DNA from 2 places in the Bradyrhizobium sp. 2TAF24 genome. Region 1 is predicted to be linked to the other one. Evidence: riboswitches for the same ligand, from Rfam matches in the RefSeq annotation. Region 1 holds a riboswitch; the other holds the start of a gene.

Evidence for each region. Region 1 has a riboswitch for cobalamin ahead of AB4Z37_RS03810 (DUF1636 family protein). Riboswitches for the same ligand answer to the same signal wherever they lie in the genome.
Region 2: it holds a riboswitch for cobalamin, as region 1 does, so the genes downstream of both, cobG (precorrin-3B synthase) here and AB4Z37_RS03810 (DUF1636 family protein) in region 1, are expected to answer to the same signal.

Annotation. Positions count from the first base shown of each region.
Region 1 covers NZ_JBFRFW010000002.1:121,380-128,585, forward strand. Annotated here, with positions in the region: gene cobN (cobaltochelatase subunit CobN) at 1-440, opposite strand, end outside; gene cobW (cobalamin biosynthesis protein CobW) at 458-1,471, opposite strand; gene cobU (bifunctional adenosylcobinamide kinase/adenosylcobinamide-phosphate guanylyltransferase) at 1,484-2,020, opposite strand; gene AB4Z37_RS03810 (DUF1636 family protein) at 2,017-2,466, opposite strand; cobalamin riboswitch at 2,576-2,770, opposite strand; gene AB4Z37_RS03815 (histidine phosphatase family protein) at 2,788-3,369, opposite strand; gene cobS (adenosylcobinamide-GDP ribazoletransferase) at 3,369-4,115, opposite strand; gene cobT (nicotinate-nucleotide--dimethylbenzimidazole phosphoribosyltransferase) at 4,253-5,266, shown strand; gene AB4Z37_RS03830 (winged helix-turn-helix transcriptional regulator) at 5,277-5,768, opposite strand; gene AB4Z37_RS03835 (PaaI family thioesterase) at 5,790-6,326, opposite strand; gene AB4Z37_RS03840 ((2Fe-2S)-binding protein) at 6,483-6,977, shown strand; gene AB4Z37_RS03845 (xanthine dehydrogenase family protein molybdopterin-binding subunit) at 6,970-7,206, shown strand, end outside.
Region 2 covers NZ_JBFRFW010000019.1:7,204-14,409, reverse strand. Annotated here, with positions in the region: gene AB4Z37_RS25995 (cobalt-precorrin-6A reductase) at 1-62, shown strand, start outside; gene cobJ (precorrin-3B C(17)-methyltransferase) at 38-772, opposite strand; gene AB4Z37_RS25985 (precorrin-2 C(20)-methyltransferase) at 769-1,500, opposite strand; gene AB4Z37_RS25980 (precorrin-8X methylmutase) at 1,503-2,132, opposite strand; gene cobG (precorrin-3B synthase) at 2,132-3,298, opposite strand; cobalamin riboswitch at 3,519-3,732, opposite strand; gene AB4Z37_RS25970 (NAD(+) synthase) at 3,858-5,918, opposite strand; gene AB4Z37_RS25965 (alpha/beta fold hydrolase) at 6,027-6,956, opposite strand; gene AB4Z37_RS25960 (ChaB family protein) at 6,955-7,206, shown strand, end outside.

The DNA of each region.
Region 1 (7,206 bases):
GCGCCCCCCTCGCTGCAGTAGCGCCACAGCTGCTCGGTGGCGCCTGCATCCAGCGTGCCGCGCGCGGCCAGCGCCGGATTCCAGGTCAGCTCACCTGGAATGCAGGCGAACAGCGCACCGCGGCGCAGCGCATCGGCCCGCAGGCTCTCGATGCCATGCGGCCAGTAGCTTTCGCCGCCGAGCATGCGCAGCACGACGATTTTCGCTGCGCTTAGCGTCCGCTCGACATAGGCATCGACCGAAGCCGGGTGACCAAGCGCCAGCAGATTGGTCAGCGTCAGCGATGGAAAGTCCGCTCCCAGCCGTGCGGCCGCGGCGCCGAACGCCGCGAGTTCGCTGTCGGCCGCCGACAGCACGACGATGTCGGTCGTCGGCTGCCCGAGATCACGGGCGACGTCGCCGTCGTCGATGCCACCGCTGGTGTCGAGCTTGAGGTGCATCGGATCGTCGTAACCTCCTAGCCGGCGAGCGCGCGGCGTGCCGCGTCGCCGTCGAAACCCTTCAGACCGATGACGACGAGGTGCTCGGCTTGCGCCGCATCAGGACGTCCGAACGCCAGTTCGACCCGGCTGCCGACCGCCTGCACCACTACCGGCGCCGGCTTGCCGTCAATACGGGCATGCCCCTTGACGCGCAGCACCCCATCCAGAGCGAGGGCCTGCGCCACACGCGCCCGCACACCGTCGAGATCCGACGCGGCTGATGGCGTCACCACGATGCTCTCGAAGTCATCATGGTCGTGCTCCTCTTCCTCACCGTGGTGACCGGCACGCGCAGCGAGATCGTCTTCGGCCGTTGCCTTGAGGCCGATCAGCACATCGGCGGGCAGATTGCCTTCGGAGCGCACCAGCCGCACGCCGGACCGCACCACGGCGGCGAGACGGCTCTCCATCTCCGCCAGCGCCTGCGGCGCCACAAGGTCGGACTTCGACAGCACGACGAGGTCGGCGCAAGCGAGCTGATCCTCGAACACCTCCTCGATCGGATCGTCGTGATCGAGCGAGGGATCGGCGGCACGCTGCTCGCCCAGCGCCTCCTCGTCGAGCACGACACGGCCTTCGGACAGCGCCAGCGCGTCGACCACCGTGACCACGCCATCCACCGTGGCGCGGGTGCGCACATCAGGCCAGGCGAACGCCTTCAGCAGCGGCTGCGGCAGCGCCAGGCCAGATGTCTCGATGACGATGGCGTCGAGCGGCCGCTCGCGCGACAACAGCTTGTCCATGGTCGGAATGAAATCATCCGCCACCGTGCAGCAGATGCAGCCATTGGTCAGCTCGACGATATCGCCCGGGGCGCACGCCTTGGCGGCGCATTCCTCGACAAGGCCGCCATCGAAGCCGGCGTCGCCGAATTCGTTGACGATGACCGCGATGCGGCGACCGCCGGCCTGGGTGAGCAGCGAGCGCAGCAGGGTGGTCTTGCCGGCGCCGAGAAAGCCGGTGAGGACGGTGACGGGAACACGGGACATGCGAACTCCGGATCAGGCAGGTGGAATGGACGAACGTTTGAGCCACAGCGGCAGCCCCGCCGCGACAAAGGCGACCTCGGGCACGGCTGCGGCGATGGTCTGGTTGAGGCGTCCCTGGGCATCCCGGAAGCTGCGGCCGAGCGGTGTCTCCGGGACAAGGCCGAGGCCGACCTCGTTGGACACCAGCACCACGGGACAAGTTGCGTTACGCAGCCAGTCGGCGAGGCGCGTGCCCTCGCGCGCGGCATCGCGGCCGGCGTGCATCAGGTTGGAGAGCCACAGCGTCAGGCAGTCCACCAGCACGGCAACGTCCACGTCGCTGTCGCGCGCAAGGACCTCGACGAGATCGAGCTCGACCTCGCGGGTGGTCCAGCCGGCGCCACGCCGGTCGCGATGATGCGCGATGCGCGCACGCATTTCGTCGTCGCCTGCGGCCGCCGTCGCGACGTAGATCCGCGCAAGGCCGCTGGCCGCGATCAGCGATTCGGCGAAGGAGGATTTGCCCGAGCGCGCGCCGCCAAGCACCAGAGTGGTTTGCAGCACGCTCATTTGGGCGGCTCGCCATCGTCCGGCGACCAGATCGCCGGCGGAATGCGCGCCACGGTGCCTTTGCGCAGCACCTCCGCGCGCGACCGCCACGGCACCAGGCCATAGTTCGACATGCGGTACGCGGACACGAAGCTGGTCAGCGCCGGCACGCCGCGCTCGACATCGAGATCACCGAACAGGAAAGTGTAGCGGTCGGCGCCGGACACCGCGACGGTCACCGGCCGTTTGCAGACGCTGAGGCATTGCACCGCACGAACCCGGGCGGGCTCGCCACCGGCCTCGAACACCTCGCGGAGCGCCGCGAGCAGCGCGGGCCCGACCGTCGGCGGCGCATCCGCCGCGCGGCAGGTGGTGCAGACGCTGACAACGACATCCGGCTGAACATCCGCACGGGCCTCGGGCGCGGTCACCGTAGGCGCATCGGACGGGGATTCGGATCGATCCATCACAAGCTCTCAAGGCGTGGCTTCTAGGGCCGCGAGCTTTGTCGGATCGCGCGATGGCACGGGCCATCGGTCAACGCTCCCGTCCGGTGCACCCCGCCCCGACGCCTCCAAAGCACAAGTCCTGATGGCAGGTCTCCTGGCTTGCGAGTCGCGGCCTGATCGCCGCCTTCCCGGGACCTCCCAGTGGCTTCGGCACAGGCTCGTCGCTTACAGTTGCGGGGGCAGCGCCGGCCTTGAGACGAGCTCGCACCGGCTTCCCTTTTCACCTTCCACCGGGGAAGGAACCATCGGCCGGCACGGTATCTGCGGCCATCGCCGGGGTCAACCGCGCGAAACCGACGACTGGTTGACGGCCGCGACCCGCCATCCCGACGCCAGCCGATCGATCCGGGTCAGCGACAGCGGATCGATGACAAAACGCAGCGCATTCTCCGCCGCAAGGTCGAGCGCGATCGCCAGCGCCGCCCGCACGGTTCCCGAATGCACCACCAGCACCGCCTCGCCGTCAGGCAAGGCCGCGAACCCTCGCGACACCCGCGCGATCTGGTCGACAAAGCTCTCGCCACCGGGCGGCCGGTTGGTGGCGGAGGCAGCCCAGAACGCCCGATAGGCATCGCCCATCTCGGCGGCGAGGTCGTCGTGCCGGCGTCCCGTCCAGGAACCGAAATCTTGCTCGCGAAACAACGGGGCGAGCTGCGGCGTGAGCCCAAGCGCCGCGGCGGTTTCGCGGGTGCGCCGGGCCGGACTGCAAAAGCTGGTGGCGGAAGACGGCAGCAGGCGCCGCAAGCCAGCCAGCGCGATATGATCCGACACGTCGGCAGGCGCATCCGGTCCATGGATCACGCCCCGCGGACCATCGACCGGCGCATGGCGGATCAACCACAGCCGGGAGACATCCGTCATCATGCCAACCGAGCCGACAGCAGGAGCAGCACCACGACCTCCACTACCTGTTCGGCCGCACCGAGCACATCGCCGGTGTAGCCGCCGATCTGGCGGCGAGCCAGCCAACCCATGACAGCAGCGCCAAACACGGTCACCATGATGGCGCCGAGCGCGGTGCCGAACGGCAGGCAAATGAGAGCGATGGCACCGCCAACCGTCATCGCGGTCAGCACCGTGGCCTGATCGGGCCGACCGGCGCTGGCGGCAAGGCCGTCGCTGCGCGCCGGCGGCAGCAGCAAGGCCAGCGCCGGCAGCGGGCTGCGTGCCAGCGCATGGGTCGCCACCAGCGCCGGCACCACCGCGTGCAGCGGCAGCGCGGCCAGCGCCGCGAGCTTGGCGGCGAAGCTCGTGATCATCGCCAGCATGCCGTAGCTGCCGAGCCGGCTGTCCTTCATGATCGCGAGCTTGGCGGCGATGTCGCGTCCGCCGCCGAAACCATCGGCAACGTCGCCAAGGCCATCCTCGTGCAGCGCGCCGGTCAGCCACGCGCTGGCGCCCAGTGTCAGCGCTGCTGCGGCAAGAGGCGGCAGGCCGAGCCGCAGCAGCGCGAGGTCGAACAGCCCTGCGGCGAGGCCAATGACAGCCGCCACCAGCGGAAACAGGCGCATCGCCCGCGGCACGTCGACGGGGCCCGCCGGCGGCGCCAGCGGCACCCGCGTCAGGAAGGTCACGGCAAGGCGGAAATCGTCGAACCAGTCATGCATGGGCACGGCAGCAACAATCGGACGGCATCGCCTTGCTGCATACACGCGCCCTGCCAAAATTGCTTCCGTTTTCCGCCATTGACAGCCCCTCCCTGCGGTGGGATCGAGGGTTCGCAGTCCCGCCCGACAGGTTTTTCATGCCCTTCGAGACGCTCGACGAGATCCGCGCCTTCTGCCGCGACCCTTCGCACGGCAACGCCCAGGCGGCCGAAGCTGCCGCCGCGCGGCAGGACACGCTGACCAAGCCGCCGGGCAGCCTCGGCCGGCTGGAAGAGCTCGCCGTCTGGCTCGCCACCTGGCAGGGCCGGGCCGTTCCGCGCCTCGACCGCATCAAGATCGCGGTGTTCGCCGGCAATCACGGCATCGCCGCCCGGCGGGTATCGGCCTTCCCGCAGGAAGTGACCCATCAGATGGTGGCGAACTTCGCCGCCGGCGGCGCCGCCATCAACCAGCTCGCCAAGCTGCTGGGCGCCGATCTGCACGTCACGCCGCTCACCCTCGACCGCCCGACGTCGGACTTCACGAGGGCGCCGGCCATGGGCGAGGCCGACTTCCTTGCCGCGGTCAACGCCGGCTGGGCTTCGGTGCCCCTCGCCTGCGACCTGCTGATCATCGGCGAGATGGGCATTGCCAACACCACCACCGCGGCGGCGCTTTGCGCAGCCCTGCTCGGTGGCGGCGCGGCGCGCTGGGTCGGCCGCGGCACCGGCGTCGACGACGATGGCCTCGCGCGCAAGCGCGCCGCGATCGATGCCGGGCTTGAACGCCATCGCGCGCAACTCAACGATCCGCTGGCCGTCGCCGCGGTACTCGGCGGTTTTGAGCTCGCCGCCATGGCAGGCGCGGTGCTGGCGGCGCGGGCGCAGCGCATCCCGGTCCTGCTCGACGGCTTCGTCAGCACGGCCGCGATCCTGCCGTTCGCAAAGCTCAACCCGGAGCTGCTGGCGCATTGCCGCGCCGGCCATGTCTCGGCCGAAGCGGGCCATCGGCAGTTGCTCGCCGACCTGCGCCTCGAGCCGCTGCTCGATCTCGGCATGCGGCTCGGCGAGGCTTCTGGCGCCGCCACCGCTGCGCTGCTGCTGCGCGCCGCGGTCGCCTGCCATGCCGGCATGGCAACCTTCGCCGAAGCCGGCGTCTCCGACGCCGGCTAGCTTCGCACGGTCATGTCTGCGGAAAAGTCAGCCGCCAGCGAATGCGATCGTCGGCGCCCGGGCCGGCCTGCGGCGCGACATCGGAGATCCTGACCGGCTCGTCGGTCGCGGCGTCGACCAGCTTCAGCTTCACCGGCCGGCCGGTCTTGCGGTTCACGAACCTCATCGGCGGGCCGTCCTCTCCGGTCACCTTCCACCTGTCGCCGATCTGGATCAGCGCCTGGGTCAGCAGCACCGTGTCCCAGCCCTTGCGCGTCAGCAGGTATTCATGGCGCTCCGGATTGGTCTGGTACAAGCGCCGCTCGATCAGCTCGTTCGCTTCGAGATGCTTGAGACGATCCGACAGGGTCGCGTGGGTGACATCGGTCGAACGCCGCAGATCCTCATAGCGGCTGAGGCCGAGCGACAGGTCGCGCAGGATCAGGATCGCCCAGCGATCGCCGATGGTCTCCAGCGCCCCGGCGATCGAGCACGCCATTCCGTCGAAACTCTTCGAACGCATCGTTGATCCGCCTCTCCCCGCTCAGGCCGGCTTGCCCGCCGTCCCGATCATCGCGAATGTCGCCGTCGCGTGCACCGCCAGTTGTTCGGCGCCGTCACGAACGAAGCCTTCGGCATAGCTGGTCTGCCGCCCGAGCTTGATGACCTTGCCCTCCGCCGAGATCAAGCCCGAGCGCGCCGACAGCGGCCGCAGGTAGGTCAGCTTGAGATCGAGGGTCACCGCGCCCTGCCCCGCCGGCAACATGGTCGAGATCGCACAGCCCATCACGGTGTCCAGCAGTGTTGCCGCAACCCCACCATGCAGCAAACCGATCGTGTTCTCCAGACTCTCGTGTGGCTCGATCGCCATGCCGATCAGGCCGGGCTCGGCGACATTCATCATGAAGCCCATCAGCCGAGCGATCGGCGGCGGCGGCAGCAAGCCATCGCGGATCCCGCGCATCGCCTCGAGCCCTGACAGCTTCGCCGCCAACTGCGCCACCGGTTGCGGCGCCTGCCAGTCGACGACGTGTCGCCGCTGCGCCGTCGTCGCGAACAAGGCGGCTCGCTGAAGCTCCATGTCGTCCATTACTTCTCCTCCGGCCACCGGACCACCCGCATCAAAACGCTTGCATCCAGCGCGCATCTCATTCACTCTTATTATTAGAGTTACAAAATGTCCAGCCCTTGCCGCCCCCCATAGGGCCCGGCAACAACGGCGCGCATGGAGATCCACATGAGCCAGAGCGACGACCGGCATCACGCCGTGTCGATCACCATCAACGGCACCCGCAGATCGGCAACGGTCGAAGCCCGCAAGCTGCTGGTGCACCTGATCCGTGACGATTTCGGCCTCACCGGCACCCATGTCGGCTGCGACACCTCGCAGTGCGGCGCCTGCACGGTCGACATCGACGGCCAGGCGGTGAAGTCCTGCACCGTGCTCGCGGTGATGGCCGATGGCGCCTGCGTCACCACCATCGAAGGGCTCGCGCCGAAGAACGGCGGGCTGCACCCGATCCAGACTGCGTTCCAGGAGCAGCACGCCCTGCAGTGCGGCTTCTGCACGCCGGGAATGATCATGAGCGTACGCCAGCTGCTCGCGACGTGTCCCGCGCCGGACGAGCACGAGATTCGCCACGGCCTCGCCGGCAACATCTGTCGCTGCACCGGCTATCACAACATCGTGCGCGCCGTCGAAACCCTCGCCGCGGAGGCTCACCATGACTGACGCAGCGCCCCGCTACATCGGCCAGCCGCTGCGGCGGCGCGAAGATCTCAAGCTGATCACCGGCAAGGGCCGTTACGTCGACGACATCAAGCTGCCGGGCATGCTGCATCTGGCGATCCTGCGTTCGCCGCACGCCCATGCGAACATCAGGCATGTCGACCTCGACGCAGCGCGCGCCGCGCCGGGCGTGCGCCTTGCGCTCGCCGGAGCCGACCTCACCGGCAGGCTC
Region 2 (7,206 bases), on a different contig from region 1:
GGGCGGAAAGCGTCGATGACGTCATGCGATGGCTCGGTCATCGGGCGTGTCTCGGCGCATAGACCCAGCGACCGACGCGGCGCATCGCGGCATTGCCGACGATGACCAGGGTTCGCATGTCGGCCATGTCCGGCCGCGCGTCACGCAGCCGCACCGTTTCAATGCGCTCTTCGGGTGTAGAGACCGCCCGTGCGAAAATCACGAGGCGGTCGCCGTGGCCGGCGTCGTTCAGGAGCGCGAGCGCGCGTCCAAAGCCATCGGGGCGGCTCGCCGAGCGTGGATTGTAGAGCGCGATCGCAAAATCCGCCTCGGCCGCCAGTTGCAGCCGCTTTTCGATCGTCGACCACGGCTTCAGGTTGTCGGAGAGATTGATCGCACAGAAATCGTGACCGAGCGGCGCGCCCGCATGGGCCGCGGCCGCCAGCATCGCGGTGATGCCGGGCAGCACCCGGATCGCAAGCCCCTGCCAGTGCGGCGCGGCCTCGAGTGCCTCGAACACGGCGGAGGCCATCGCAAACACGCCGGGATCGCCTGACGACACCACGACCACATGGCGGCCCTCGGCCGCGAGCCGCAGGGCGTCGGTCGCACGCTGCAGCTCCATGCGGTTGTCCGACGGATGCAGCACGAGCCCCTCACGTGGCGGCACGCGCGCAACGTAAGGCGCATAGCCGAGAATGTCGGTCGCAGCCGCGAGCGCCGCGGAGACCTCCGGCGTGATCAGCGCCTGATCACCGGGCCCAAGTCCGGCGATGCTGAGCGAGCCGGTCATTCCGCCGTCTCCATGGCCCGCCCTCGCCCATGGACGAGAACGATCGCGAAATAGGGACAATCACGCTCCTCGACATCGCTCAGGCGCATCACACGCTGGCCCGGCATGGTGCCGCGCTCGATCAGCCACGCTTCCGCAAGACGGCCCGCAGCCGCGAGCGCGCGGCGAACCTTGTGCAGGTTGCGCCCGGTCTTCATGATCACCAGCGCATCGGAATTCCCGGCACGCCGCGTGAGCTCGTCCTCCGACAAGGTCCCCATCAGCACGGTCATCACGTCGTCGCCGAGGGCGATCGGCTGGCCGACGGCGTTCCAGCAGCCGGCCATCCCGGGAATGCCCGCAATCACCTCGACCTCGGCCCGCCCCTGCAGGCGCGCGTGCAGGTGCATGAAGGAGCCGTAGAAATAGGGATCGCCCTCGCACAGCACGACCACGTCGGTCGTTTCCGCGAGCCGCGCCAGGCGCTCGGCCCACGCATCGTAGAAGTCGGCCAGAAGACGCACATAGTCCGGGCTGTCGAAGGCGATCTCCGTGGTCACAGGATATTCCATCGGATATTCGCTGACATCCTCAGCCAGCATGCCCTCGACGATGCGCCGGGCCTGGCCGGGACGCCCCTTCTTGCGGAAGTAGGCGACATGTCGCGCCGCGCGGATCTCGCGGTCGGCGCGCACGCTCATCAGATCGGGATCGCCCGGCCCGAGGCCGCAGCAAATGATACGTCCCATGGTTATTCGCTCCGGCTCGCCAACGCGTTGACCGCGGCAACGGTGATCGCCGAGCCTCCCAGGCGCCCTTCCACCGTGAGGGCCGGCGTGGGTGGACCGGCCATCAGCGCCGCCTTGGATTCGGCGGCACCGACAAAGCCGACCGGGCAGCCGATGATCGCCGCCGGTCGTGGACAACCGCGATCATCCAGCATGTTGAGAAGGTGAAACAACGCGGTCGGCGCGTTGCCGATGGCGACGATCGCGCCGTCGAGATGCGGCCGCCACAACTCCAGCGCGGCCGCGGAGCGGGTGTTGTGCATCGCCTTTGCAAGGCCCGGCACTGCCGGATCACCGAGCGTGCAGATGACGGCGTTGCCGGCCGGCAGCCGTGCACGCGTGATTCCTTCCGAGACCATGCGCGCATCGCAGAGAATGGGCGCGCCGTTCTGCAAGGCGGCGCGCGCGGCACTCGCCATGCCCGGCGTGAAGCGCACATGGCGCTCGAGCCCCACCATCCCCGCGGCATGGATCATGCGCACCACCACCGGTTCCTCGTCGGCCGAAAAGCGCGCGAGGTCGGCCTCCGCCCGGATGATCGAGAAGGATTGACGATAGATCGCCGCGCCATCGGTTTCGTAGACATGCGGCATCAGCGCCCTCCCACCAGAATCGCGGGATCTGCGACCAGATCTGCCTTGCTCAGTCCATGCCGGACAGGCGCATCCCGCGTCGAGCCGTCGCGAATGAGATCGAACCCATTGGGGGTCGCGACCAGCGTGATCGATGCAGGCCCGGATTGGGCACAGCCCTTGGCGCACCCTGAAACGTGAAGCCGGGAATCGGCTGCAAGATACGGTGCAAGCGCAGCCACCAGCGTCCGTGTATCGGCCAACGCCTCGCTACAGGCCGGCGCGCCGCTGCAGGCGACGACACGCAGCCGCGGATCGTCGGCGCGCGTGATGAAGACGTTGTCGTCGCGCGGCATCTCCTGAAGTCCCTCGGCCAGGATCATGCGCCATGGCGTCAAGCGCAGGCCCTGCACCCGCCCGGCAAGATCTGCAAGCGCGGCGTGGGTGAGCTGCCCGAACGCCACGCCGATCATCACGCCAAGCGGATAGCAGGCGGGATGCGGCACGGCGCGGGCGCGCGAAAGCCTGACATCCGCACGAAAAGCTTCCGGCAGGCGCGCGCCGGCGCCGAGATGCGCGGCCATCCGCCGGCGTCCGTTCGCAGCGCCTGCCGACGTCACGAACCACTCGGCAAGGGCCAGCGCGGCGGGCACCGCCTCTGCCCGTGTCACAGCGCAGCCTCGCTCGACGCCATCGGCCCGCACGATCAGCCCGCCGGCGATGTCGCGTTCGATCCGAATATCGGCGGACGCGCCGGTCAGCACCCGCTCCTCACCGCAATCAACGGCAAAGCCGAACTTGGTCGGAAGGCCGGCGGGACCAACCGCAAGCGCGCCTTCGAGTTCCGCCGCGAGCGCGGTGACATCATCGCCTGCCCCCCAGAATGGCGTTACCAGGATGTTGCGCCGCGCCTCGGCCGCGCCATCTGAATCGAGCAGCCCAAGCCGCGCCAGTCCGTCGATCAGCGGCGTGTGGCTGGCGTCGCTGACGCCCCTGATCTGAAGGTTGGCCCGGCCGGTCAGGTCGATCAGGCCGTTGCCATACCGTTCCGCGAGCGCCGCGACGCCCGCCGCCTGCCGTGCATCGATTCGGCCGCCCCGTGGCCGTATCCGGACCACCAGCCCATCCCCGGACTGCATCGGCCGCAGCGCGCCGGGGCACCAGCCCTTGATCGCGACGGCGCTCATGAGACGGCCCGCGAGGCGGTCGCGGCACGCCACATTCCGAGGACCGTGCGCCGATCACGTGCGATCCCGCCGGTGCCCGGCATCTCGCCGGCATGGCAGGTGACACAGACATGAAGCGTGATGGTCATCGCCCTCTTGGAAGTTTCGGTGGGAGGCGATGAGGCGCGCGAACCGATGATTGCAAGGTTCGCTCCCCCGTCGCGGAACACCCCGTCCGCCGGTTTCAAGCACTGCGTTGGCAGGTCTCCCGGCTTGCGGAGCGGGGTTTTCCCTTCGATCCCGCCTTCCCGACCCGGTCGGGTCAGTGGCCTGTGGGCATCTCTCCGGTCACGGTCGCGGGGGCGGCTGCACTTCGGGCCCTGCCTGATGGCACGAGCCCGATCGCATTCCCTCTTCGCCTGTCTGGGACAGGAACCAACGGCGGTACCATTTGCCCAAGCCCGCGACTTGTCAAGCCATCGGGCCCGCAAGATGATGGGACGGCGGCAAATAGCGGCGGATACATATAGCGTGCCGCCCGGCTCGTCCGGCACCGACGGCGCCCATCAGGCCCGTCGCGTCAGGGCGCTTTGATCACCTCGCGCGGCACGTTGCGGTCGAGATCGTCGAGCCACACCGCGGCATTTCCGTCCGACGGCGCGCGCCAGTCGCCGCGCGGCGACAACGCGCCCCCCGCGGACACCTTGGGACCGTTCGGCATCGCCGAGCGCTTGAACTGGCTGAAGGCGAAGAAGCGCCGCACGAACACCTCGAGCCAATGGCGAATTTCGCCGAGGTCATAAGCCCGCCGCATCGGCGCCGGAAAGCCCGGCGGCCACGCGCCCGCCCCGACCTCCTGCCAGGCCCGCAGCGCCAGGAAGGCGATCTTCGACGGGCGGAAGCCATAGCTTAGTGTGTAGAACAGATTGAAATCCTGCAGGGCATAGGGGCCGATCGCGGCCTCCGTGCTCTGCGGCTTCTCGCCGGCCCCGACCGGCACGAGCTCCGGCGAGATTTCCGCCGCCACGATCGCCGTCAACGTCTTGCCGACCTCGTCCGGAAACTGTCGCGAGGCGACGACCCAGCGGATCAGGTGCTGGATCAGCGTCTTCGGAATGCCGGAGTTGACGTTGTAATGCGACATCTGATCGCCGACGCCATAGGTACACCAGCCGAGCGCGAGCTCCGACAGATCACCGGTGCCGATGACGATGCCATGATGATGGTTGGCCAGGCGGAACAGATAGTCTGTGCGCAATCCGGCCTGCACGTTCTCAAAGGTAATGTCATAGACGGGTTCGCCACGGCCGAACGGATGCGCGATCTCTTTCAGCATCAGTGTCGCCGTCGCCCGGATGTCGAGCTCGGAGGCGCTGACGCCGAGCGCGCGCATCAGGTCCCAGGCGAATGTCTTGCTCTGGTCGCCGGTCGCGAAGCCCGGCATCGTATAGGCGAGCACGTTGGTCCGTGGCAGGCCGAGCAGATCGACGGCCTTGGCGGCGACAATCAGTGCATGGGTCGAATCCAGTCCGCCCGACACCCCGATCACCACCCGCTTGGTGCTGGTCGACCGCATCCGCTGCACAAGGCCTGCCACCTGGATGTTGTAGGCTTCATAGCAGTCCTGCTCGAGCCGCGCTTCATCGCTCGGCACGAACGGAAAGCGCTCGATCGTCCTGAGAAAGCCGACATCCGCCATGGGCGGCTGCAGCGTGAACGCGATCCGTCGCCAGCTCTGGCCACGCCCGTCGCGCTGACGGGCGTTGTCGTCGAAGGTGCCCATCAGCAGCCGCTCCTGGCGCAGCAGGTCGAGGTCGACATCGGCGAGCGTGATCTGCCCTTCCTGAGCGAATCGTTCGCCTTCGGCCAGCAGGACGCCGTTCTCGAAGATCGACGTCTGCCCATCCCAGGCGAGGTCCGTCGTGGATTCGCCGGCGCCGGCGGCGGCATAGACATAGGCGGCGAGGCAGCGTGCCGAGAACGACTGGCACAGCAGCGCGCGCGACCGCGCCCGGCCGATGGTGATCGGGCTGCCCGAGAGGTTGAGCAGGACGCTCGCTCCCGCCAGCGCCAATTCCGCCCCCGGCGTCGCCGGCACCCACATGTCCTCGCAGATCTCGATGCCGACCGTGAGCCCGGGGACGTCGTCGGCCGCAAACAGCAGGTCGACGCCGAAGGGCGCAACCATACCGGCGATCGCGATCTCGAGCCCCGTCATGCCCGCACCGGACGCGAAATGGCGACCCTCGTAGAATTCGCGATAGGTCGGCAGGTAGGTCTTCGGCACCACGCCGAGAATCCGTCCGCGGTGTATCACCACGGCGCAGTTGTAGATTCGCGCGCCGAACCGCAGCGGCGCGCCGACCACCACAACGGTCATGAGTTCCGTCGATGCCCGCACAATGTCTGCGACCGCCCGCTCGACCGCGTCCAGCAGCGGCACCTGCTTGAGCAGGTCCTCGATGGAATAGCCCGACAGGCATAGCTCCGGAAATACCGCGACCGCGACCGAGCGCGCGTGACAGGTTCGCACCGCGTCACAGATGGCGGCTGCATTGCTGGCCGGATCGGCGGGGCTGCAGACCGTAACGCAGGCCGCCACACGTGCAAAACCCTGGCGGTAAATCGCGTGAAAGCTCATGTCGGCGCTTGAACTCCTGTTGTCCGCCGACACCATTGCCGATCGCGCTGAAGCGGGCAAGCGCGCCGGGCGACGCCACCCGGAACAACGGTCATCCGGGCCTTCACTTCAAATGGACGCCACGTCGCGCGGGCGCTGCCGGGGAAGATCGTCGCGCAGCCATCGGGCGACCCGCCGCCACGCGCCGGCGAGCGTCCTGCGGCCGATGAAAAGGCCGAGATGTCCGGATGGCACGATTTCGGCGCCGATGAAGGCGCGTGGTGTTCCCACATGCGCCGCCGTCGCCATCGCCTGTTCGGCCGGCACGATTTCGTCGCTCGCCCCGATCAGCAGAAAGACGGGTGTGCGAACCTCGCCGAGATGAATCTCCCGGCCGAGCGCGGTCCACAGGCCTGCCGGCAGCCGATTGTCCCTGAAGATCCAGGTGACAGCCTCGAGATAGAACGTCCCGGGCAGATCCAGCGTCGCGGCATGCCAGCGCTCGAACCGCTCCCGCAGCAGTCGATCACCCGGCTCGTCGGGAGACAGATTCCGCTGCAAGGCGGCTTCCACCTCGGGCGGGCGGCTCCACAAGTGGAGCAACTGCTCACCCTGCACCAGACCTCCTCCGCCCGTCACCAGCGCCTCAAATGCGCCTGGCGGCGCCGCGGCCACCGAGCGCGTCAGCTCGGACTCGATGGCAACGTCCACCGGGGTGCCGACCAGAACCAGCCGCCGCACCTTTTCCGGAAAGCGCGCCGCATAGACCAGTGACAGCCATCCGCCCTGGCACAGGCCGATAAGGTCGACCGGCGTGCCGATGTCGTCGATCGCAACATTGAGATCGGCGAGATAGCTGTCGATCGTCAGAAACCGCATGTCCGGCGTGGCCGAGCGCCAGTCAGTCAGATACAGCCGGCCGATCCCCTCCGCACGCAGCGTCTCGACCAGGCTGTGCCCGGGGGCGAAATCGGCGATCAGTGCGCTATGCAAGGCGTAGGGCGCGCAGATCAGCGTCGCCTGCCCGCCATCCGTCGCCGAAAAGTCGCGCAGCCGCATGGTGATCAGCTCGAGCGCGATCTCGTTCGGGGTGGTCCAGGGCAAAGCCTCCGCGGCGCGCGGCTCCGGCACCGCCGCACTGCGCTCGAACCACCCAAGCCACGCCTCCACCGCCATTTGCGTCGCGGTCAGCGGCCAGAGCCAGGGGGCCACCGGTGCGGTCGTGCCGGAGGCCTTTGGCGGGTCGGTCTTGCCCGGTCGCTGTGTCATGTGCGCCATCCACGCGCGCCATCCCGGCCGTCTCCCCGGG